3 regions of the Streptomyces sp. NPDC048415 genome follow, and region 1 is predicted to be linked to each of the others. Evidence: riboswitches for the same ligand, from Rfam matches in the RefSeq annotation. Region 1 holds a riboswitch; each other region holds the start of a gene.

Region 1 (7,422 bases):
GTCGCCTTCATCGCCTCGTACGTGACGATCCCGAATGACAAGTCGATCTTCGTCTTCCCGATCGGGCACATCAGCGCGCTGAACTTCGCGCTGGGCCTGACCCTCGGTACGGCGCTGTTCTCGATCGGCGCGGGCGCGGTCCACTGGGCCCGCACCCTGATGTCCGACGTGGAGATCGCCGACGAGCGTCACCCGATCGCGGCCGACCCCGAGGTCAGGGCCAAGGTCCTGGACGACTTCAAGCAGGGCGCCAAGGAGTCCGGGCTCGGCCGCCGCAAGCTGATCCGCACCACGATGTTCGGCGCGCTGGCCCTGTTCCCGCTCTCCGGCGTCATGCTGCTGCGCGACCTCGGCCCGCTGCCCGGCACCAAGCTGCGCCACACGATCTGGTCCAAGGGCAAGCTGCTCGTCAACATGAACACGAACGAGCCGCTGCGTCCCTCGGACATCGTCGTCGGTTCGCTCACCTTCGCCAAGCCCGAGGGCCTGGAGGAGCACGACGAGGACTTCCAGAAGGAGATGGCCAAGGCCGCCCTGATGATCATCCGGCTGCAGCCGGACAACATCAAGGACAAGAAGGAACTCGAGTGGTCCCACGAGGGCATCGTGGCCTACTCGAAGATCTGCACCCACGTCGGTTGCCCGATCTCCCTGTACGAGCAGCAGACGCACCACGTGCTCTGCCCGTGTCACCAGTCCACCTTCGACCTCTCCGACGGTGCCCGAGTCATCTTCGGCCCGGCCGGTCACGCCCTGCCGCAGCTGCGCATCGGTGTGAACGACGAGGGCTACCTCGAGGCGCTCAGCGACTTCGAAGAGCCCGTCGGTCCTGCATTCTGGGAGCGCGGATGAGCACCACGAACACCACTGACGCGCGTTCGCGCGAGAAGGCGCCCGCCGGTGAGCGGGTCGCCGACTGGGCCGACGGCCGCCTGGGGATCTACTCCCTGGCCAAGTCCAACATGCGTAAGATCTTTCCCGACCACTGGTCGTTCATGTTGGGTGAGGTCTGCCTCTACAGCTTCATCATCATCATCCTCACGGGTGTGTATCTGACGCTGTTCTTCCACCCGTCGATGAACGAGGTGGAGTACCACGGCAGCTACGTCCCGCTGCAGGGCCAGCTGATGTCCGAGGCGTTCAACTCGACCATGCACATCTCCTTCGATGTGCGCGGTGGTCTGCTGATCCGACAGATCCACCACTGGTCGGCGCTGGTCTTCCTGGCCGGCATGTTCGCGCACATGATGCGGGTGTTCTTCACGGGCGCGTTCCGCAAGCCGCGTGAGATCAACTGGCTGTTCGGCTTCCTGCTGTTCGTCCTGGGCATGTTCACCGGCTTCACCGGTTACTCGCTCCCGGACGACCTGCTCTCCGGCACCGGTGTCCGCTTCATGGAGGGCGCGGTCCTGTCCGTGCCGATCGTGGGCACGTACCTGTCGTTCTTCCTCTTCGGCGGCGAGTTCCCGGGCGGCGACTTCGTGGCCCGCTTCTACTCGATCCACGTCCTGCTGCTGCCGGGCATCATGCTCGGCCTGGTGGTCGGCCATCTGATCCTGGTCTTCTACCACAAGCACACGCAGTACGCGGGCCCCGGAAAGACGAACAACAACGTCGTCGGCATGCCGCTGCTGCCGGTCTACATGGCCAAGGCCGGAGGCTTCTTCTTCCTGGTCTTCGGTGTCATCGCGGTCATCGCGGCGATCGCTCAGATCAACCCGATCTGGGCCATGGGCCCCTACCGTCCGGACCAGGTGTCCACGGGTGCACAGCCAGACTGGTACATGGGCTTCTCCGAGGGCCTGATCCGTACGATGCCGGGCTGGGAGATCAACCTCTGGGGTCACACGCTCGTCCTGGGCGTGTTCATCCCGCTGATGATCTTCCCGCTGGTCCTCGTCGCGATCGCGGCCTACCCGTTCGTCGAGTCCTGGGTCACCGGCGACAAGCGCGAGCACCACATCCTGGACCGCCCGCGCAACGCCCCGACCCGGACCGCCGCCGGTACGGCCTGGATCAGCTGGTACCTCGTCATGCTCATCGGTGGCGGCAACGACCTCTTGGCCACGCACTTCCACATGTCGATCAATGCGATCACCTGGTTCGTCCGGATCGCGTTCTTCGTCGTGCCGATACTCGTGTTCGTCGCCACCAAGCGGATCTGCCTCGGCCTCCAGCGCCGCGACCGGGACACGGTGCTGCACGGCCGCGAGTCGGGCATCATCAAGCGCCTGCCGCACGGTGAGTTCATCGAGGTGCACGAGCCGCTGAGCCAGGACTCGCTGTACACGCTCACCGCGCACCAGCAGTACGCCCCGGCCGAGATCGGCCCGACGGTCGACGAGAACGGTGTCGAGCGCAAGGTGAAGGGCCTGCAGAGGCTGCGCGCCAAGCTCAGCAAGGGCTACTACGGGGAGGCCCACCAGATCCCCAAGCCCACCGTCGAGGAGTACAAGGAGATCGCGAGCGGCCACGGCCACCACTGATCCCCTGACCGGTCCTTCCTGACCGATTCCTCGTCGATCGCCACGGCAGGAGCCCTCGTCCATTGCATGGACGGGGGCTCTTTGCCGTCCCCTGGCCTGGATAGGGTGGTCCCATCTACAGGAGTCCCTTTCGGGGACGGACCCAGGAGCGGCTTATGAGCGCTGTGAACCCCGCTGGAGGCGACACCGCGGCGGGCCGTTCCTGGCCCGAGGTGCTGAACGGCCTGCTCGACGGCCGGGATCAGAGCGCGGACGACACGGCCTGGGCGATGGACCGCATCATGCGCGGTGAGGCGACGGACGCGCAGATCGCCGGGTTCATGGTGGCGCTGCGGGCCAAGGGCGAGACGGTCGAGGAGATCTCCGGGCTCGTCCGGACGATGTACGAGCACGCGAACGTGATCGAGGTGCCGGGACCGACGGTGGACATCGTCGGTACGGGCGGCGACGGTGCGAAGACGGTGAACATCTCCACGATGTCCGCGATCGTCGTCGCCGGGACCGGCGCCAAGGTCGTCAAGCACGGCAACCGGGCCGCGTCCTCGGCGTCCGGTGCCTCGGATGTCCTGGAGAAGCTGGGCGTCAATCTGGAGCTGACGACCAAGCGGGTCGCCGAGGTGGCCGAAGAGGCCGGGATCACCTTCTGCTTCGCGGTGAAGTTCCATCCGGCGCTGCGTCATGTGGCGCCCGCGCGCGCGCAGTTGGGGATCCGGACCACGTTCAACGTCCTCGGGCCGCTGACGAATCCGGCGCGGGTGCGGGCGCAGGCGGTCGGGGTCGCGGATCCGCGGCTGGCGCCGATCGTGGCGGGCGTCTTCGCCGAGCGCGGCAACTCCTCGCTGGTCTTCCGCGGCGACGACGGGCTCGACGAGCTGACCACCACGGCGACGTCCCGGGTCTGGGTCGTCCGCGACGGCAAGGTGACCGAGGAGCGCTTCGATCCGCGCGATGTGGGGCTCGACCTTGTTCCGGTGTCGGCGCTGCGGGGCGCTGACGCGTCGTACAACGCGGATGTCGCGCGGCGGTTGCTGAACGGGGAGCGCGGTCCCGTACGGGACGCGGTGCTGCTGAACTCGGCGGCGGCGCTGGTCGCTCTGTCGCCGGGCGACGCGCCCCTCGTGGATCAGCTGCGCGCGGGGATGGCGATGGCGGCGGACGCCATCGACTCGGGGGCCGCGAAGCGGGCCCTTGAGCGGTGGGTGGCGGCCAGCAACGCGTGACGCCGGCGGGCGGCGCGGGGAGGGTTTTCGCCCCCGCCGCCCCTACCCTTCCCGTATCTGGGGGGGCTCCGCCCCCCAGACCTCCCTTGTCGCGCTTCGCGCTCGTCCTCAAACGCCGGACGGGCTGAATCAGCCCCTCCGGCGTTTCCGCTCCGTCCCGCGATGCGGACGCGGGGTTGCGTGCGGAAGATCGTGTGGCAGGATGCTGGGCAGGTCATGAGCGACAGCCATCAGGCCCCGGCCGGCTGTCCGGCAACCCTCCGTCCGTGGCGGGGTGCCCCGGGTGAGGACCAGGTCGTAGGCAGCGAGGTCTACGGCAAGCGCGGACCCCTCGCCCTCTTTTGAGTGGACACAGCCCAGGGGTCCTGGTCGTTCGAGGGAGCCTTCTGTGAGCAAGCGAATGCGATAGGGCGTAGAGCCCCGCCTCCGCATACCCCTTTTCACCTTTCCCGAGCCGTAGACGCCCTGTCCGGGCTGTCCGGCCCGGTGATTCCGCCTGCCTCTCACAGGAGCTCGCCATGTCTGTCTCCACCGCTGCCGCCGACCAGACCGTTTGTGCCCCTCTGCCGGTTCTGGGCCGAGATGTCACCGTCCCGCTCGTCACCGGTGGCGAGGTCACCTACGCCGCGCTCGACTACGCCGCCAGCGCCCCGGCCCTGCAGCGGGTGTGGGACGACGTCGCCGCGTACGCCCCGTACTACGGCAGCGTGCACCGCGGGGCCGGGTACCTGTCCCAGCTGTCCACCGACCTCTTCGAGAACGCCCGCAAGGCGGTCGCCGAGTTCCTGGACTGCCGGGACCGTGACCAGGTGGTGTTCACCCGGTCGACCACCGACTCGCTCAACCTGCTCGCCGCCGCCCTTCCGGCCGACTGCCAGGTCTTCGTCTTCGAGACCGAGCACCACGCCTCGCTGCTGCCCTGGCGGGATGCCCGGGTGACGTACCTGAACGCCCCGCGCACCCCCGACGAAGCCGTCGCCACTCTGGAGCGCGCCCTCGCGGGCAGGGACCCGTACGGCCCGGCGCTGGTCTGTGTCACGGGCGCGTCCAATGTCACCGGTGAGCTGTGGCCGGTGCGTGAGCTCGCCGCCGCCGCCCACGCGCACGGCGCGCGCATCGTCCTGGACGCCGCCCAGCTGGCCCCGCACCACCCGGTGTCCGTCCGCGACCTGGACGTCGACTGGGTCGCCTTCTCCGGGCACAAGCTGTACGCGCCCTTCGGTTCCGGCGTCCTCGCGGGCCGATCCGACTGGCTGCTCGAGGCCGAGCCCTACCTCGCGGGCGGTGGCGCCAGCCGGAAGGTGTCGCGGCGGGAGGACGGGGGAGTGGACGTGGAGTGGCACGAGAGTGCCGCCCGTCACGAGGCCGGATCGCCCAATGTCATCGGCGCCTACTCGATCGCGTCCGCCTGCAAGGCGCTGACGGAGGCCGGCTTCGACACGCTGGTCGACCGTGAGCAGCAGCTGATCGCCGTTGTCCGCGCGGGCCTCGCCGAGGTCCCCGAAGTGCGCGTGCTCTCCCTCTTCGGCGACGACGCCCCGCGGGTCGGCGTCATCTCTTTCGTCGTCGAGGGCTGGAACAGCTCGCACTTCGCCGCCGCGCTGTCCGCCGAGTACGGCATCGGCGTCCGCGACGGCCTGTTCTGCGCCCACCCGCTGGTGCGCACCCTCCTCGGCAGCGACCCGGGGACCCAGGGCGAGTGCGGCGCCCCCGAGGCCGCGCCCGGCGAGAAGTCCCTCAACGCCATCCGCGTCAGCTTCGGCGCGGGCACCCCCGACGAGCACGTCGAGCGCTTCGTGGGCGCCGTGAAGGAGCTCGTCCAGGACGGCGCCAAGTGGAACTACCGTACGGAGGAAGGGCGTTGCGTGCCCGCGGTCTGACCCTCCGACGAGCACATGGCGTATACGCTCCCCCTCAGCGGCCGTACGGCGGACAGGGGAGCACGGGGTGCAGGCGCTGCGCGAGACGGATCCTCGGCGGATCGGTCCCTATGAAGTACTGGGCAGGCTCGGCGCGGGCGGCATGGGCGAGGTCTATCTCGCCGCGTCACGGGCCGGACTCCGCCTCGCCGTCAAGGTGGTGCGGACCGAACACGCCGAGGACCGTACCTTCCGTGCGCGGTTCCGCCAGGAGGTGCGGGCCGCGCAGACCGTCGGCGGGACCGGCACGTACACCGCGCGCGTCGTCGACGCCGACACCGAGGGCGAACGGCCGTGGATGGCGACGGAGTTCGTGGACGGCCCGAATCTGCGCGATGCCGTGCTCGACCACGGCCCGCTGCCCGAGGACGCGGTCCGCACGCTCGCGGCCGCGCTCGGCGAGGCCCTCGCCGCCATCCACGCCAAGGGTCTGGTGCACCGCGACCTCAAGCCGTCCAACATCCTGCTCGCGCCCGACGGTCCGCGCGTCATCGACTTCGGGATCGTACGGGCGCTGGAGGCGACGGCGCTGACCAGGACCGGGGCCGTCGTCGGCTCGGTCGGCTACGTCTCGCCGGAGCAGATCCGCAACGGCGCCGAGGTGGGGCCGCCCAGCGACGTCTTCTCGCTCGGCGCGGTCCTCGCGTACGCCTCGAGCGGGCGTGAGCCCTTCGGGGAGGGCCAGGACTCGGTGATCCTGCTGCGCATCCTGACGCGGGACTTCGACCTGACCGGGCTGCCGCAGGCGGTGCTGCCGCTGGTGGAGTGGTGTCTGCGGGCGGAGCCCGAGGAGCGGCCCACACCCCAGGACGTCGTCGCGGCCGCGGGCCACACCGGGCGATCCCTGGGTCAGAGCACCCGCCCGGGCTGGTTCACGACGGCTCCAAAGCCCCCGGAGGGCGACGAGCGCTGGCTCCCGGAGCGGGAGTCGCAGGAGCGCGGGAGCCGCGTCGAGTACGTCGCTCCGGTGACGCTCACCCATGCCCCGGCGCCGGCCGACACCCCCGTACCGGCGTCGCGGCGGGGCGCCCTGCGGTTCCTGGCGGGCGGGGCCGTGGTCGCCGCCGGGGCGGGGGCCGGTGGCTGGTGGTGGCTGCGGGACAGGGGCGCCGAGGGCGGGCGGAGCACGGCGGGCGGTCCCGGCTCGGGGGCGGTGACGCCCACGGTCGCACGGCAGTCGACGGGAGCCGGCTGGCAGTACGAGACCGGCGGGCTCGGCGGGCGGCACGGTGCCTGCGTCGTCCCCTCGTCCGACGGCGGCCGGTTGTACGTCGGGGGCGCGGACGGCGCGCTGCACGCCGTCTCCCCGGACGGCAAGAAGCTCTGGCGCACCCAGCTGAGCGGCAGTCCGGTCATGCCGCCTCTCGCCACGGCCGACGGCGCCTACTGCCTGACGGAGGACGACGGGGAGGGGGCCGCCGAACTGTACGCGGTCGGCCCGGGAGGCCGTGTCCGGTGGAAGCGGACGATCAACGGGGGCGGCAGTCAGTTCCCGGTGGCCGCGGGCGGCCTTGTCCTGGTGACGACCGGCACGGCCAACAGCGGCAGCGTGCGCGCGTACACCTCCGACGGCAGGGTGGGCTGGGAAACCCCCACGCCGGGCGGCCCGACCAGCGAGCCGGCCGCGGCGGGCGGCACGGCGTACGTCGGCACCTTCGCGGACGCGGTGGTCGCCCTGGACGTCAAGGACGGCAGGCGGTCCTGGGCGGTCCAGGCCGGGATCGACACCGGACGGCCCACGCCGGTCGGCGACACCCTGGTCGTCGGCTCCGGAGGCGAGTACTCGCTGCACGGCGT
Region 2 (7,422 bases), on a different contig from region 1:
ACCACGTCCAAGTCGTAGATCTTACCGCCCTGTTCGCGCAGGCGAAGCCCCTCGGCGAGGAAGAGGAAGTCGAACTTGGCGCGTTCGGCGGTCCGCGCGAAGTGTGCGAAGGAGCTGAACTCGATGTGACTGCCGGCCTCGGGGTCGCTCCACACGGTGGTGTTGTTGACGCCGGGGAAATGGGCGGCCAGATGGATCTGCTTGAGCGGCTTGCTCATGGTCGTGGGTCCTTCCGGCTCAGACAGTGGTGGTGGCGTAGCGGTTCACGGGGCGGGCGAGCCCCAGCAGCCCGCGCAGGGTGTCGGCCTCGTACTCCCGGCGGAAGGCGCCGCGGCGCTGGAGTTCGGGCACCAGGCCCCGGGTGATCGCCGGGAGGTCGTGGCCGGCGACGGCGGGACGCAGCCGGAAGCCGGACAGCCCTTCACCCGCCAACTCCTGGAGAAGGTCGGCCAGTTGGACGGGAGTGCCGGTGAAGATCCGCGCGTCGCTGGTGTACGGGTCACCGGCGAGGGAGTCGAGACGCTCCCGGCGGGCGGCGGCGGCGCCCGGATCGTCGTCCAGGAAGACGACCAGATCGCCGAAGAGGTGCAGCGGCTCCTCGGCACGCCCGGCCGCGTCCTGTTCGGCGCGGACGGCGCCGACGATGGCCCGTGCCTGCTCGGCGTCGTGCGGAGTGACGTATCCGATGTCGGCGGAGCGTCCCACCAGCCGGAACGGCGCGCCCGTGCCGGTCTCGTGGGCGAGGGCGCTGACCAGCGGCTGGCCCTGCGGCGGGCGGGGTGTGATGGAGGGGCCCTTGACGCTGAAGTGCTTGCCCTCGAAGTCGATGTAGTGCAGCTTGTCGCGGTCGATGAACCGGCCGGTGGCGACGTCCCGGATCTCGGCGTCGTCCTCCCAGCTGTCCCACAGCCGGCGCACGACCTCGATGGAGTCGGCGGCCTCGTCGAAGAGGTCGCGGGTCACATCCCGGACGTCCGGACTCTCCAGGTCCTCGATACGGAACGCGGGAAACTCGCGGCGGCCGAAGTGAGCGGCCTCGTTCCGGCGTGCCGACACCTGGACCCGCAGGCCCGCACGGCCGGCGCTCACATAGTCGAGGGTGGCGATCGCCTTCGATATGTGGAAGGGCTCCGTGTGGGTGGCCACCACGGTCGGTATCAGTCCTATGTGGCGGGTCAGCGGTGCGACGCGGGCGGCGATCAGGACGGCGTCGAGCTGTCCGCGCACCTGGTCCGTCCGCCCGTCCGGCTCGAGGAAGCGCGACGACTGGAGCCCGAGGGCGTCCTCGATGGTCACGAAGTCGAGGAGGCCGCGTTCGGCTTCCGTGATCAGGTCGGTCCAGTAGGAGGCGGTAAGCAGATCGCGGGGCCGAGCCACCGGCTCGCGCCATGCGGCCGGGTGCCAGCCCGCGCCGTCGAGGGCGACGGCGAGATGCAGGGAAGAGGGCAGGGAAGAGGGTGCTGAGGACACGAGGGGGTGCCTTCCTGATCGACCGTATGAGGAGCCGGCCCGTGAAGGAAAGGAGGGTACGGCTGCGAGGGCAACAGGTCAGGAGCAACAGAGCGCGCCGGCCACGCGCTGCAGGTCGATGTGCGGCCGGGAGTACAGGTGCACGCGGCGGCGAGGGGCGAGCTTCGCGACACGGAGGCGGGAAACCTGTCGCACGTGCGTCACCTCCGCCCTTCCGGCTCGGTGGACCAGAGGTCTCACCGGCCTCGTGCTCGCGAATCCCCGTACGGGCTTCGCATCGTCCTTGACGTTCACAACGGTACGGCTATGCCGTTTCTTCCTGGTGACCGCCCGGAGTCCGGACCAGCAGGAAATTCGAGCGGCGGCGCAGGGTGAAGCCGATCGACTCGTAGAGGCGGATCGCGCCGGTGTTGGCCGCGGAGGCGTGCAGGAAAGGCGTGTCTTGGCGGCCTCTGATGCCTGCCGCGACCGCGCGCACAAGTCGGGTGGCCAGGCCCCGGCCGCGGTGGTCCGGGTGGGTGCAGACGGCGCTGATCTCGGTCCAGCCGGGCGGCCGGAGCCGTTCACCGGCCATGGCGATCAGTTGTCCGCGGTGCCGGATGCCGAGGTAGGTGCCGAGCTCGATCGTGCGGGGCAGGAAGGGGCCGGGCTGGGTCAGGGCGATCAGCTCGAGGATCTCGGGGACGTCTTCGGGGCCGAGCCGCACCGCTTCCGGGTCGGGTTCGGCGCGCAGCGCGGTGTCGACGAGTTGTACGCCCTGGCCGCGTTCCACGGTTTCCCAGCCGTCGGGAGCGTTCTGCACCCCCGTCACGGGGGTGACGGTTCCCGGTCCGACGAGTGCGGCCAGGTCGTCCCAGGCGCGGGGGTCGGCCGGGTCGGCGAGGGCCGTGAACGGGGAGACGTCCAGGGGATAGCGGGCGGCGCTGCCGACGCGCTCGGCGAGCGGGGCGTGCGGACCGGTCAGCGCGGCCCAGGCGGCGTTGTCCAGGATGTGCGGTGCCGCCGGACTCTGCGGCGCGACGGCCCGCGGCAGTGGTGGGTGAGGCGGCCCGGGTGGTGAAGCCGGATGGACGCTGGTGGACATGGCGGTGTCGGATCTCCGTAACTCGTGGGTGGCCGAGGGCCCATGACCCCGCCCCCGGCGAGAGCCGTGGTGGCCTGTCGCGGCGGCGGAGTCCCCCGTATGGGCAGCCTGCCCGGGGCAGCTGATCAGGAGTTGTCGAGCGGCAGCCCGGGCGGGTTGATCCGGGAGGTGCTGACGGCCTCGTTGGAGAGGTTCCAGGCGGCGAGCCACTTGGCGTACTGGCCGTTCTCGATCAGGTAGTTGATCGCGTCGGCGACCGGCTTGGCCAACCCGCTGTCCTTCTTCGAGGTCGCCGCGATCAGACCCTGGAGGGTTTCGCCGGCGCCGGAGAACTTGCCCGCGTTACGGGTCGGGTTGGGGGTCTTCGCGACTTGGGTGATGTGGTAGGCGATGCCGGGGTTGGGCCCGAAGTAGGCGTCGATCTTCCCGCTGGACAGCGCCAGATGGACGCTGTTGTTGTCCTGGAAGTACTTGACGGTGAACTTCTTGCCTTCCTTCGCCAGCTTCGCCTTCCACTCCAGCAGGATCTTCTCCTGGTTGGTGCCCGCGCTCACCGAGACGGTCTTGCCGACCAGGTTCTTGTAGTCGCCGTCGAAGTTCCAGGTGCTCTTCTTCGGCACCTCGAAGGCGAGGTTGTCCTGCCGGTAGGAGGCGAACTCGTACTTCTTCTTGCGCTCCTCGGTGTCGGTGACGTTGGAGAAGGCGACATCGACCTTGCCGCTGTCGATGCCGACGAACAGGTTCTCCCAGGTCGAGTTCTTCACCTCGGGCTTGAGTCCGAGGACGGCGGCCACCAGCCGGCCGAGGTCGGGTTCGGCGCCGGTGAGGGTCTTCTGGTCCTGGCCCACGTACGCCAGTGGCGGGAATCCCGCGGGCAGGGCGCCGACGCCGACGACCAGCTTGCCGCTCTTGGTCACCGTCTTGGGCAGCTCGGCGCTGATGGACTTCACCTCGGAGACCTTGAGGCCGGTCTGCTGCGCGGCTCCGTTGGACAGCGCGCCCACGGTGACCGTTCCGGACGCCGCGCTGTCGGACTTGGTGGCCGCGTCGCTGTCGCCGCCGCACGCGGCGAGCCCGGTGGCGAGGGCGGCCACGGCGGCGGACGCGGTGAGGCCGCGAAGGAGTCTGCTGGGCTGACGGAGGGTGCGCATGGTTGTCCTTGTTCGGTGAGCGGTGAGGGTGTGGGGGACGCGATCCCGGGCGGGTCGCGGGCTGAGGGGGTAACCGGCCGGATCGGAGCACGGGGTGAGCGGCGGGATCAGAGCACCTTGCTCAGGAAGTCCCTGGTCCGTTCGTGTTCCGGGTGCTCCAACACCCGGGCGGGCGCCCCCTGTTCGACGATCCGGCCGCCGTCCATGAAGACGATCCGGTCCGCGACCTCGCGGGCGAAGCCGATCTCATGGGTGACGATGACGAGGGTTGCGCCGCTGGTGGCCAGGTCCTTGATGACGGCCAGCACCTCGCCGACCAGTTCGGGGTCGAGCGCGGAGGTGGGTTCGTCGAAGAGGATGACTCCGGGCCGAAGGGCGAGGGCACGTGCGATGGCCACCCGCTGCTGCTGGCCGCCCGACAACTGCCGTGGATAGGCGGCGGTCCTGTCGCCCAGGCCGACCCGGGCGAGCAGTTCGCGCGCCAGCTCCTGGGCCTCGGGCTTTTTCAGCCGGCCGGTCGCCACCGGGGCAGCGGCCACGTTGTCCAGCACGGTCAGGTGCGGGAAGAGGTTGAAGTTCTGGAAGACGAAGCCGATCCGGCTGCGCTGGGCCAGGATCGCCCGCTCGCTCAGCTCCTTGAGCCGCTCGCCGTGCCGGCGTACGCCGATCAGCTCGCCGTTCAGGCTGACATGACCGATCTCGGGCTTCTCCAGGTGGTTGATCACCCGCAAAAGCGTGGACTTGCCGGAACCGGACGGCCCGATGATCACTGTGACCTCTCCGGGCTGCACCTCCAACTCCACGCCGTCCAGCACCCGTTGGGTGCCGTACCACTTGTGTACCTCATGGACCTCGACCGCGGCCGGACGGATCCCGAGCGTCTCGGTGGTCATATCGCCGTCTCCCTTCGGACACGGGCCCGCAGGTCACGCAGCCCGGTGCGTACTTGTTGCCAGGGGGTCGGCGGCAGGGTGCGCAGCGCGCCCCGCGAGAAGTACCGCTCGACGTAGAACTGGGCGACGGACACGACGCTGGTGAGGATCAGGTACCAGACGGTGGCGACCAGCAGCAGCGGCACGATGTCGCCGGGGTAGGTACTGCCCATGCTCTGCACCGAGCCGAACAGGTCGAGCAGTGACACGTAGAAGACCAGCGAGGTGCCCTTGATCAGACCGATCAGCTGGTTGACGTAGTTCGGAGTGATGGACCGCAGGGCCTGCGGGAAGACGATCTTCGTGAACTGGTAACCCTTGGGCAGACCGAGCGCGGAGGCGGCCTCGTGCTGGCCCTGGTCGACGGAGAGGATGCCGCCGCGCACCACCTCGGAGGCGTACGCCGCCTCGTTCAGGCTCAGGCCGACGACCGCGACGACCATGTCGGTGGCGAGGCGGGACTCGTCGAAGCTGAAGAAGGCGGGGCCGAACGGCACTCCGAGGCTCAGCGTCTTGTAGAGCGCGCTGAAGTTGTAGAGGAACAGCAGGACCACGATCAGCGGCACCGAGCGGAACAGCCAGGTGTAGACCCAGCTGACGGCACGCAGCACCGGGCTGCGGGAGAGTCTGCCCAGCGCGAGCAGGATGCCGCCGAGCAGTCCCAACACGGCGCTGTACAAGGCCACTTCGAGGGTGATGAGCAGTCCGTCGAGGATCGTCGGCCGAAGGAACCAGTACCCGAAGCGATCCCACTGGTAGAACGGGTTGGACACGAGTCCGTGCCCGACCTGCGCGACCAGCACCAGCACGACGGCCGTGATGATCCAGCGACCGGGGCGCCGCAGCGGAAGAACGCGCTGCGCCGCCAACGGACGTGGTTCGGCGGGGGATTCGGAGCCAGGGCTCGCCTCCGCAGGGGGCGCTGATCCGGAGGACACAGCGATGCCGGGATGTTGACTCATGAAGGGGCTCCAGCGAATTCGGACACCCCGGACCGGGCAGGCGGCGGGACGGCACCGCTGAGCGCAAACGGCTCGGCGGGACGAGGCGCACGGCGGCGCACGGCGCGGGGGCTGGCGGGGAGGGTGAGCGAACACCGCGAAGCGGTGCACGTCAGGGATTCAGAGAACCGTCAGCCTTGACAGTGGGCGCGGCACGAGGCGGTACACAGCGCGCTGTTGACGCGGAGCAGGTCGACGCTGCGGTTCGCGCACAGCAGTACGCAGCGGGGCCGCCGTGCGGCCGTCCCCTGTGCTGCGTACATCGCCGTCACCGTCACTTTTCCGGCCGCTGGGGCCTCGCGCTTACCGAACATCATCCGGTCCGGTCGTCACCTGGGGCACCCCACCGCGATGCGAGGGTTGCCGGCCAGCGAGCCAGGGCTTGTCGCTGACACTCATGACCGATCTGCGGCGTAAGTTAGGCAGGTACCCAAAAGAATGTCAACGCTCAACGGCCCGGATGACCACCTGGTGAGACTGCGTCTCGCCGTCTTGACGGCCTCACCGGGCGCACCGACACTGGCGGGGACGGTCACGATTGTCAGCGCCGCTCGGGCGGGGTTCCCCTGCTCGTGCGGTCATCGGCCCCGGCCCGCTGGCAGGCAACCCTTCCACCGCGACGGGGTGCCCCGGGTGACGACCGGGTTCCGCCGGTGCGGCGGGACAAGCGTGGTCTCGCGTCTCGCGAGCCCCGAGTGTGAGACCGGTGGGAAGTTTGCCCAGGAACGGCTTGACGAGGCGCCTGCACATCGATCTGTCGCGTGTCTCCAGCGCCTACTAGTCCGCTCGACCCGGACCGGTACGAAGCGCAGTCACTCCGTTCCGCCGCGGTGCCCACAAGGCGGCCGTGGCCTTCGCATCCCCTGGAGAGTCATGCCCGAGACAATGTCGCACGCCTCGAACGCCGGCAGTTCCAGCACATGTACCCCAACTCCGTGCGCTTCCGGCTCACTTGACGCGATCCCCCGTCCGCGGGTCGCCGCGCCGTCCCTCCGCCCGCACCGTTTCCGCAGCCGTATCGGTATCGGTCTCGCCGGTGGCTTCTATCCGGCACCGCACCGCTATCAGCTGTACCTGTCCGCGGGCTGTCCGCTCTCGCTGCGCGTCTCGATCACTCTCGATCTGCTGGGCCTGAGGGACTCGGTCGCCACGAGCACCCTGGTGTGTCCCGCCGACACACCCGACACGCTCGCCTCCCTGCGCAGGGCCTACGAGGCCACGTGGCACCACTACGACGGTCCGCTGACGGCGCCCGCGCTGTGCGACCGGTGGAGCGGACGCGTCGTCAGCAATCACACGCCCGACATCCTGCGCGACCTCGCGGGTCTGCTGTCCGGCCGCGACGAGTCCTGCGTCCATTCGCTGCGTGCACCGGCCCTCGCCGCGGACATCGACGCCCTGCGTGACCTCCTCGAGCAGGACCTCGCCCCGACCGCTCGACCCGAGGACCGGTCGGCGGCGCTGGACCTGCTCGAGCGTCAACTTGCCTCAGCTCCCTATGTGTTGGGCAATGAACTGACCGCCGCGGACGTAGATCTGTGGGTGGCGCTCCTCCACCTCGACCCGGCCGACGCGCTGGCCCCGTACGCGAACCTCAGCCAGTACGTACGACGCCTCGACGCCCACCCGGCCTTCGCCCCGCATCGTGGATGAGCCGGCCGGGCATCCCTGACTGATGGAGCCGAGGGACGCCGGCCCGGCACAGGGGCCATGACCCTGTGCCGGTCGCCCGGCTTCGAACCCGGCGTCCGCTTCGAGTCCACCGATCTGCTGCCGCACACCCG
Region 3 (7,422 bases), on a different contig from region 1:
CGACGTCCGCCTCGTGCGACCGCCGCCGCAGGAAGTCCGCGTCCGCGCCGAGGCCGTGCACCCCGACCCGGGTCGAGCCGAGCCCGCCGACGAACGCGTCCGCGCACGCGGTGAACGCGTCCGCCCAACGGTGGGTGAGGAAGCCGAGCCGGTCCGCGCCGAGCATCCCGCGCAGCACCTGCTCGGCGATGTCGCCGGGCAGCAGCCGGAAGTAGTCCACCGGCGCCCACGGGGTGTGCGAGAAGTGCCCGATCCGCAGGTCGGGACGGAGCTCACGCAGCATGCCGGGGACGAGGGTGAGGTGATAGTCCTGTACGACCACCACGGCGCCCTCGGCCGCCTCGTCGGCCAGCGCCTGGGCGAACGCCCGGTTGTACGTCTCGTACGACGCCCACTGGCGCCGGAACTCCGCGTCGAAGACCGGCTCCAGCGGCGTCTGGTACAGCATGTGGTGCACGAACCACAGCACGGAGTTCGCGATGCCGTTGTACGCGTCGGCGTGTACCTCGGCGTCGATGTCCAGCATCCGTACGCCCTCCTCGCCGACGCCGCGCCGTACCGCCTCGCGGTCTCCGTCGCCGAGCGCCGAGCACACCCACAGGGCGCCCGCGTCCGGTCCGATCGCGGAGAGGCCCGAGACCAGCCCGCCGCCGCCCCGTTTGGCGTGCAGCGAGCCGTCCTCGCGCACCCCGTAGGAGACCGGGCCGCGGTTGGACGCGACGAGGATGCGATGGTCACCGTGCGCAGAAGCCATGCCTCGAAACCTAGCCCGGCGTGGAAACGCTCAAACGTTCCCGTGCGCCGTATGCAATCCGTCGGCTCAGGCCGCCGGTCTAGGCGGCCCTTCGTTTCCGGTATTCGGCGATTTCGGACATCGGAGGGCGTTCCTCCGTATCGACGGAGTGGGTGCGCGGCTCGAAGCCGTCCCTGCCCCGTTCGAACTGGGTGAGGGACGGACGGATCAGATGGCCCCGGGCCAGCCTCAGCTGGGCCGTGCGGTAGATCGCGGCAGCCATCCGGCCGAGCGCCTGCCCGTCCTGGTGGCGGTGCTTGCGGACGCCGACGTCGACCTGGGCGAGGGCGTCCAGGCCCACGAGGTGCAGCGCGTCGACGAGCATGCCCAGCTCGACGCCGTATCCGACGGGGAACGGCAGCTGTTCGAGCAGGGAGCGGCGGGCCGCGTACTCGCCGCCGAGCGGCTGGACGAAGCCGGCGAGCTGCGGCCAGTGCATGTTCAGCAGCGGGCGGGCCATCAGTTCGGTGACGCGGCCGCCCTGGCCCGCCGCCGAGCCGAGCGGGCGGTCGTACATGGCCTTGACGAGGTCCACGCCCGGGTCGGTGAGCAGCGGGCCCACGATCCCGGAGACGAAGTCGGACGAGAACTCCTTGAGGTCCGCGTCGATGAAGCAGACGATGTCCCCGCTCGTCACGAGCAGCGAGCGCCACAGGACCTCGCCCTTGCCGGGGACGGTCGGTATCCGCGGCAGGATGTCGTCGCGGTGCACGACGCGCGCGCCCGCGGCGGCGGCGACCTCGGAGGTGCGGTCCGTCGAGCCCGAGTCGACGACGACGATCTCGTCGACGAGGGGCACCTGCCGCATCAGGTCGTGGCGGATGACGGCGACGATCTCGCCGACCGTCTCCTCCTCGTTGAGGGCGGGCAGTACGACACTGACCGTCGACCCGGTGGTGCGTTTGGCGGCCATGAGCTTGTGGAGCGGGCGATCGGTCGCGGACCAGGAGCGTGTGCTCAGCCAGCGCTCAACTTCTTCCAGCACAGTCTGCGGCTCCTCACTGTCTGATCACCCCGTCTCGCACGGTGTGATCCATCTCGCGGTTCGGACGACTATCTCAACTGTCCTGGCCTTCGGTTACAGTCTTGAACAACGCGGATGACCATCGCATTGCGTAGATCATCCCCGTACAACCGAATAGCGCTCATCCAGAGGGGCAGAGGGATACGGCCCGATGAAGCCCCGGCAACCCTCCAGCCGGTCTCGTACGACTGCGTCGTCGTCGCGAGGCTCCCGGCTAGGGAAGGTGCCAAATCCGTCTCACGGCGAAGTGCGTCGTGAGGAAGATGAGGAGAAAGGGCCTCGCCTCCATGGCTGCGCAGACAGTTGCAAGCACCACGAACTCCGCGACCTCCGTCGATCTGGGTCCCGCCGCGGCGCTCTCCTGCCGCGAATGCGGTCACCGCGTGCCGCTCGGCCCGGTCTTCGCCTGCGAGGAGTGTTTCGGCCCGCTGGAGATCGCGTACGACTTCTCGGCCTACGAGACCGAGGAACTCCGCAAGCGCATCGAGTCGGGCCCCGCGAACATCTGGCGTTACGCGCCCCTTCTGCCTGTCCCCGCGGACGTCGCCGAGAAGCCGAACATCAACCCCGGCTGGACCAAGCTCGTCAAGGCCGACAACCTGGCGCGTGAGCTGGGCGTCGACGCCGGCAAGCTCTTCGTCAAGGACGACTCGGGCAACCCGACGCACTCCTTCAAGGACCGCGTCGTCGCCCAGGCCATCGAGGCCGCCCGCGCCTTCGACTTCACCACGCTCTCCTGCTCCTCCACCGGCAACCTCGCCGGCGCCGTGGGCGCCGCCGCCGCCCGTGCCGGCTTCCGTTCCTGCGTGTTCATCCCGCACGACCTGGAGCAGGGCAAGGTCGTCATGGCCGCGGTGTACGGCGGCGAGCTCGTCGGCATCGAGGGCAATTACGACGACGTGAACCGCTTCTGCTCCGAGCTGATCGGCGACCCGGCCGGCGAGGGCTGGGGCTTCGTCAACGTCAACCTGCGCCCGTACTACGCGGAGGGCTCCAAGACCCTCGCGTACGAGATCTGCGAGCAGCTGGGGTGGAAGCTCCCGGACCAGCTCGTGGTGCCCATCGCCTCCGGCTCGCAGCTCACGAAGATCGACAAGGGTCTGCAGGAGCTGATCAAGCTCGGCCTCGTCGAGGACAAGCCCTACAAGATCTTCGGCGCGCAGGCCGAGGGCTGCTCGCCGGTGTCCGTCGCCTACAAGGCCGGGCACGACGTCGTACGGCCGCAGAAGCCGAACACCATCGCCAAGTCGCTCGCCATCGGCAACCCGGCCGATGGGCCGTACGTGCTCGACATCGCGCGCCGCACCGGCGGTGCCGTGGAGGATGTGAACGACGAGCAGATCGTCGACGCCATCAAGCTGCTCGCGCGGACCGAGGGCATCTTCGCCGAGACGGCGGGCGGTGTGACGGTCGGCGTGACGAAGAAGCTCATCGAGAACGGCGTCCTCGACCCGACCCTCACCACCGTCGTGCTGAACACCGGCGACGGCCTCAAGACTCTGGACGCGGTGGCCTCGGACACCGGCCTCACCGCGACCATCCGCCCGAACCTCGACTCCTTCCGAGAGGCTGGCCTCGCATCATGAGCGTCAACGTCCGCATCCCCACCATCCTGCGCACCTACACCGGCGGCAAGGCCGAGGTGAGCGCCGAGGGCACCACCCTCGCCGAGGTCATCTCCGACCTGGAGAAGAACCACACGGGTATCGCCGCCCGCGTCCTGGACGACCAGGGCAAGCTGCGCCGCTTCGTCAATGTGTACGTCAATGACGACGACGTGCGGTTCGAGCAGGGGCTGGAGACGGCGACGCCGAACGGCGCGGGCGTCTCGATCATCCCGGCCGTCGCCGGAGGCTGACCGTCACACACGGTGAGTCCGTTACCGAAGGTAATGCTCGTCACCCAGAGTTCATCGAATTGCCCCCTCCGTGAGAGAAGCGGAGGGGGCAATTCTGCTTGGTTGAGCACGGTACAGTTGGGGAACCTGCTTCGCTTTCTATGCCAGTTTTATGCCGGACGCATATGAGTCCTTGCCCGGCAGCAGACAAGAAGTAGCCAAAGTCCCCATCTTTTTAAGCCTTTCATGGCATTTATGGGGCCCGACTTGCCCTGAATCTTCGCGAATTCTCCGTATATTCCCGATCGGCCGTGCCCAGAATTCTCGTCCGATTGACCTGTTGCAGACGGCAGTTGGACAGATACATTCAGCCGCGGTCGACGCGTTCCGGCGCACACCCCCAATCGTTGGGGGGTGAGGTCTGACCCGGATCCGCGAAGTGCGGATCTGTGCAAGGGCCAGTAATAGGGGAGTTAGGCATGGCTCAGGGCACCGTCAAGTGGTTCAACGCGGAGAAGGGGTACGGCTTCATCGCGGTCGACGGTGGTGCGGACGTCTTCGTGCACTACAGCGCGATTCAGATGGACGGCTACCGCACCCTTGAAGAGGGTCAGCGAGTGGAGTTCGAGATCTCGCAGGGCCAGAAGGGTCCACAGGCGGACATGGTCAAGCTCGCCGTCTGATCCCGGCGCGAACGACCACCGACGCACTCACGCCGAGGGGCCCGCATCCCACCAGGGACGCGGGCCCCTCGTGCGTCTCCACTTGGCGAGAGGCGCTTGCACTCGCAGGTGTCGAGTGCTAATCATTGGCGTTAGCACTCTCCTAGTGAGAGTGACAGAACTTGGATCGTGCCAGTGAGGTCCGCAGACCTGTGGGGCAAGGAACCGCAGGGCTTGCAGGCCGTCCGTCGCGGGCGCGGGCGCGATCCGGAGCAATCCACCCCGTCCGGGAGGACCACTTCACATGGCCAAGATCATCGCGTTCGACGAGGAGGCACGGCGCGGTCTCGAGCGCGGGATGAACCAGCTCGCCGACGCCGTCAAGGTCACCCTTGGCCCCAAGGGCCGCAACGTCGTCCTCGAGAAGAAGTGGGGCGCCCCCACGATCACCAACGATGGTGTTTCCATCGCCAAGGAGATCGAGCTCGAGGACCCGTACGAGAAGATCGGCGCCGAGCTGGTCAAGGAGGTCGCGAAGAAGACGGACGACGTCGCCGGTGACGGCACGACGACCGCGACCGTCCTGGCCCAGGCGCTGGTCCGCGAAGGCCTTCGCAACGTAGCCGCCGGCGCCAACCCGATGGCTCTCAAGCGCGGTATCGAGAAGGCCGTCGAGGCCGTCTCCGGTGCCCTGCTCGAGCAGGCGAAGGATGTCGAGACCAAGGAGCAGATCGCTTCGACGGCCTCCATCTCCGCCGCCGACACCCAGATCGGCGAGCTCATCGCCGAGGCGATGGACAAGGTCGGCAAGGAAGGCGTCATCACCGTCGAGGAGTCCCAGACCTTCGGTCTGGAGCTGGAGCTCACCGAGGGTATGCGCTTCGACAAGGGCTACATCTCGGCGTACTTCGCCACCGACATGGAGCGTATGGAGGCCGTCCTCGACGACCCGTACATCCTGATCGCCAACTCGAAGATCAGCAACGTCAAGGACCTGCTGCCGCTCCTCGAGAAGGTCATGCAGTCCGGCAAGCCGCTGCTGATCATCGCCGAGGACGTCGAGGGCGAGGCCCTGTCGACCCTGGTCGTCAACAAGATCCGTGGCACCTTCAGGTCCGTCGCCGTCAAGGCCCCGGGCTTCGGTGACCGCCGCAAGGCCATGCTCGGCGACATCGCCATCCTCACGGGCGGCGAGGTCATCTCCGAGGAGGTCGGCCTCAAGCTGGAGAACGCGGGTCTGGACCTGCTGGGCCGCGCCCGCAAGGTCGTCATCACCAAGGACGAGACGACGATCGTCGACGGCGCGGGCTCGGCGGACCAGGTTGCCGGTCGCGTCAACCAGATCCGCGCCGAGATCGAGAACTCGGACTCGGACTACGACCGCGAGAAGCTCCAGGAGCGTCTGGCGAAGCTGGCCGGCGGCGTGGCCGTCATCAAGGCCGGTGCCGCCACCGAGGTCGAGCTCAAGGAGCGCAAGCACCGCATCGAGGACGCCGTTCGCAACGCGAAGGCGGCCGTCGAGGAGGGCATCGTCGCCGGTGGTGGCGTCGCGCTCATCCAGGCGTCTTCCGTCTTCGAGAAGCTGGACCTCGAGGGTGACGAGGCGACCGGCGCCAACGCCGTGCGGCTCGCCCTGGAGGCCCCGCTCAAGCAGATCGCCGTCAACGGTGGTCTCGAGGGTGGCGTCATCGTCGAGAAGGTGCGCAACCTGCCCGTCGGCCACGGCCTGAACGCCGCGACCGGTGAGTACGTCGACATGATCGCCGAAGGCATCATCGACCCGGCGAAGGTGACCCGCTCTGCCCTGCAGAACGCCGCCTCCATCGCCGCGCTGTTCCTCACCACCGAGGCCGTCATCGCCGACAAGCCGGAGAAGGCCGCCGCGGGCGGCGCTCCGGGCGGCATGCCGGGCGGTGACATGGACTTCTGATCGACCTCTGGTTGATCACTGTCCTTACGTTTCGAGGGCGGCCCCCCTTCTCTCAAGGGGTGCCGCCCTCGGGCGTTCGGGGCGTGGCCGGGATCACAGGAGCAGGCCTCAGGGCCGCGGAATGCCCTGGCGGGCGAGGCAGTTGACGTTGACGGACGGTTGATGCATGTGCACATACCGCCCGGAATGTCCTGACCCTCTCTGCTCGACGCCTGGTCGACCTCCCCGAGGAGCCCCCTACGTGACTGCCACCGCCTCCGCCTCCCGCGCGGCCGAGATCCTCTCCCGCCCCGTCTCCCTCAACGGCCTCACCGTCCCGAACCGGATCGTGATGGCGCCGATGACGAGGCAGTTCTCCCCGGGCGGCGTCCCCGGCGAGGACGTGGTCGGCTACTACTCCCGCCGTGCCGCCGCGGGCGTCGGTCTGATCGTCACCGAGGGCACGTACGTCGGCCACGAGTCGGCCGGGCAGAGCGACCGTGTCCCGCGCTTCCACGGCGAGGAGCAGCTCGCGGGCTGGGCGAAGGTCGCCGACGCCGTGCACGCGGCGGGCGGGAAGATCGTGCCGCAGCTGTGGCACATCGGCATGGTGCGCAAGGCGGGGGAACCGCCGTTCGCGGACGCGCCGGTGGTGGGCCCGTCGGGGATCGGCCTGGACGGAACGGCCGACGCGGGCAAGGCGATGACCCAGGCGGACCTGGACGACGTCATCGCGGCGTTCGTCGAGGCCGCGGTCGCCGCCGAGCGCGTCGGCTTCGACGGTGTCGAACTGCACGGCGCGCACGGCTACCTGCTCGACCAGTTCCTGTGGTCCGGCACCAACCGCCGTACGGACGCGTACGGCGGTGACCCGGTGGCCCGTACGAAGTTCGCGGCGGAGATCGCCGCCGCGGTCCGTGCCGCGGTGTCCCCGTCCTTCCCGATCATCTTCCGCTACTCGCAGTGGAAGCAGGAGGCGTACCACGCCCGGCTCGCCGAGACCCCGGAGGAGCTGGAGGCGATCCTCGCGCCGCTCGCCGCGGCCGGCGTGGACGCGTTCCACGCCTCCACGCGACGTTACTGGCACCCGGAGTTCGACGGCTCGGACCTGAACCTGGCGGGCTGGACCAAGAAGCTCACCGGCAAGCCCACCATCACCGTCGGCTCGGTCGGCCTCGACGGCGACTTCCTCAAGGC

Evidence for each region. A riboswitch is a leader RNA that binds a small molecule or an ion and turns the genes downstream of it on or off. The one in region 1 is predicted to bind S-adenosylmethionine.
Region 2: linked by a shared signal. The riboswitch ahead of AB0D27_RS26295 (amino acid ABC transporter permease) and the one ahead of AB0D27_RS36395 (aminotransferase class V-fold PLP-dependent enzyme) in region 1 are both predicted to bind S-adenosylmethionine.
Region 3: linked by a shared signal. The riboswitch ahead of thrC (threonine synthase) and the one ahead of AB0D27_RS36395 (aminotransferase class V-fold PLP-dependent enzyme) in region 1 are both predicted to bind S-adenosylmethionine.

Annotation. Positions count from the first base shown of each region.
Region 1 covers NZ_JBEZKJ010000088.1:11,507-18,928, reverse strand. The annotation lists gene AB0D27_RS36410 (Rieske 2Fe-2S domain-containing protein) at 1-852, shown strand, start outside; gene AB0D27_RS36405 (cytochrome bc complex cytochrome b subunit) at 849-2,486, shown strand; gene trpD (anthranilate phosphoribosyltransferase) at 2,642-3,706, shown strand; SAM riboswitch class IV at 3,919-4,035, shown strand; gene AB0D27_RS36395 (aminotransferase class V-fold PLP-dependent enzyme) at 4,225-5,586, shown strand; gene AB0D27_RS36390 (serine/threonine-protein kinase) at 5,654-7,422, shown strand, end outside.
Region 2 covers NZ_JBEZKJ010000045.1:4,151-11,572, forward strand. The annotation lists gene AB0D27_RS26265 (NtaA/DmoA family FMN-dependent monooxygenase) at 1-218, opposite strand, end outside; gene AB0D27_RS26270 (LLM class flavin-dependent oxidoreductase) at 238-1,470, opposite strand; gene AB0D27_RS26275 (putative leader peptide) at 1,549-1,665, opposite strand; gene AB0D27_RS26280 (GNAT family N-acetyltransferase) at 1,775-2,554, opposite strand; gene AB0D27_RS26285 (ABC transporter substrate-binding protein) at 2,680-3,705, opposite strand; gene AB0D27_RS26290 (amino acid ABC transporter ATP-binding protein) at 3,813-4,598, opposite strand; gene AB0D27_RS26295 (amino acid ABC transporter permease) at 4,595-5,599, opposite strand; SAM riboswitch class IV at 5,933-6,041, opposite strand; SAM riboswitch class IV at 6,169-6,314, shown strand; gene AB0D27_RS26300 (glutathione S-transferase C-terminal domain-containing protein) at 6,512-7,291, shown strand; gene AB0D27_RS26305 (hypothetical protein) at 7,349-7,422, shown strand, end outside.
Region 3 covers NZ_JBEZKJ010000129.1:10,448-17,869, reverse strand. The annotation lists gene AB0D27_RS41330 (trehalose-6-phosphate synthase) at 1-754, opposite strand, end outside; gene AB0D27_RS41325 (glucosyl-3-phosphoglycerate synthase) at 834-1,778, opposite strand; SAM riboswitch class I at 1,936-2,087, shown strand; gene thrC (threonine synthase) at 2,105-3,403, shown strand; gene AB0D27_RS41315 (MoaD/ThiS family protein) at 3,400-3,675, shown strand; gene AB0D27_RS41310 (cold-shock protein) at 4,134-4,337, shown strand; gene groL (chaperonin GroEL) at 4,621-6,246, shown strand; gene AB0D27_RS41300 (NADH:flavin oxidoreductase) at 6,488-7,422, shown strand, end outside.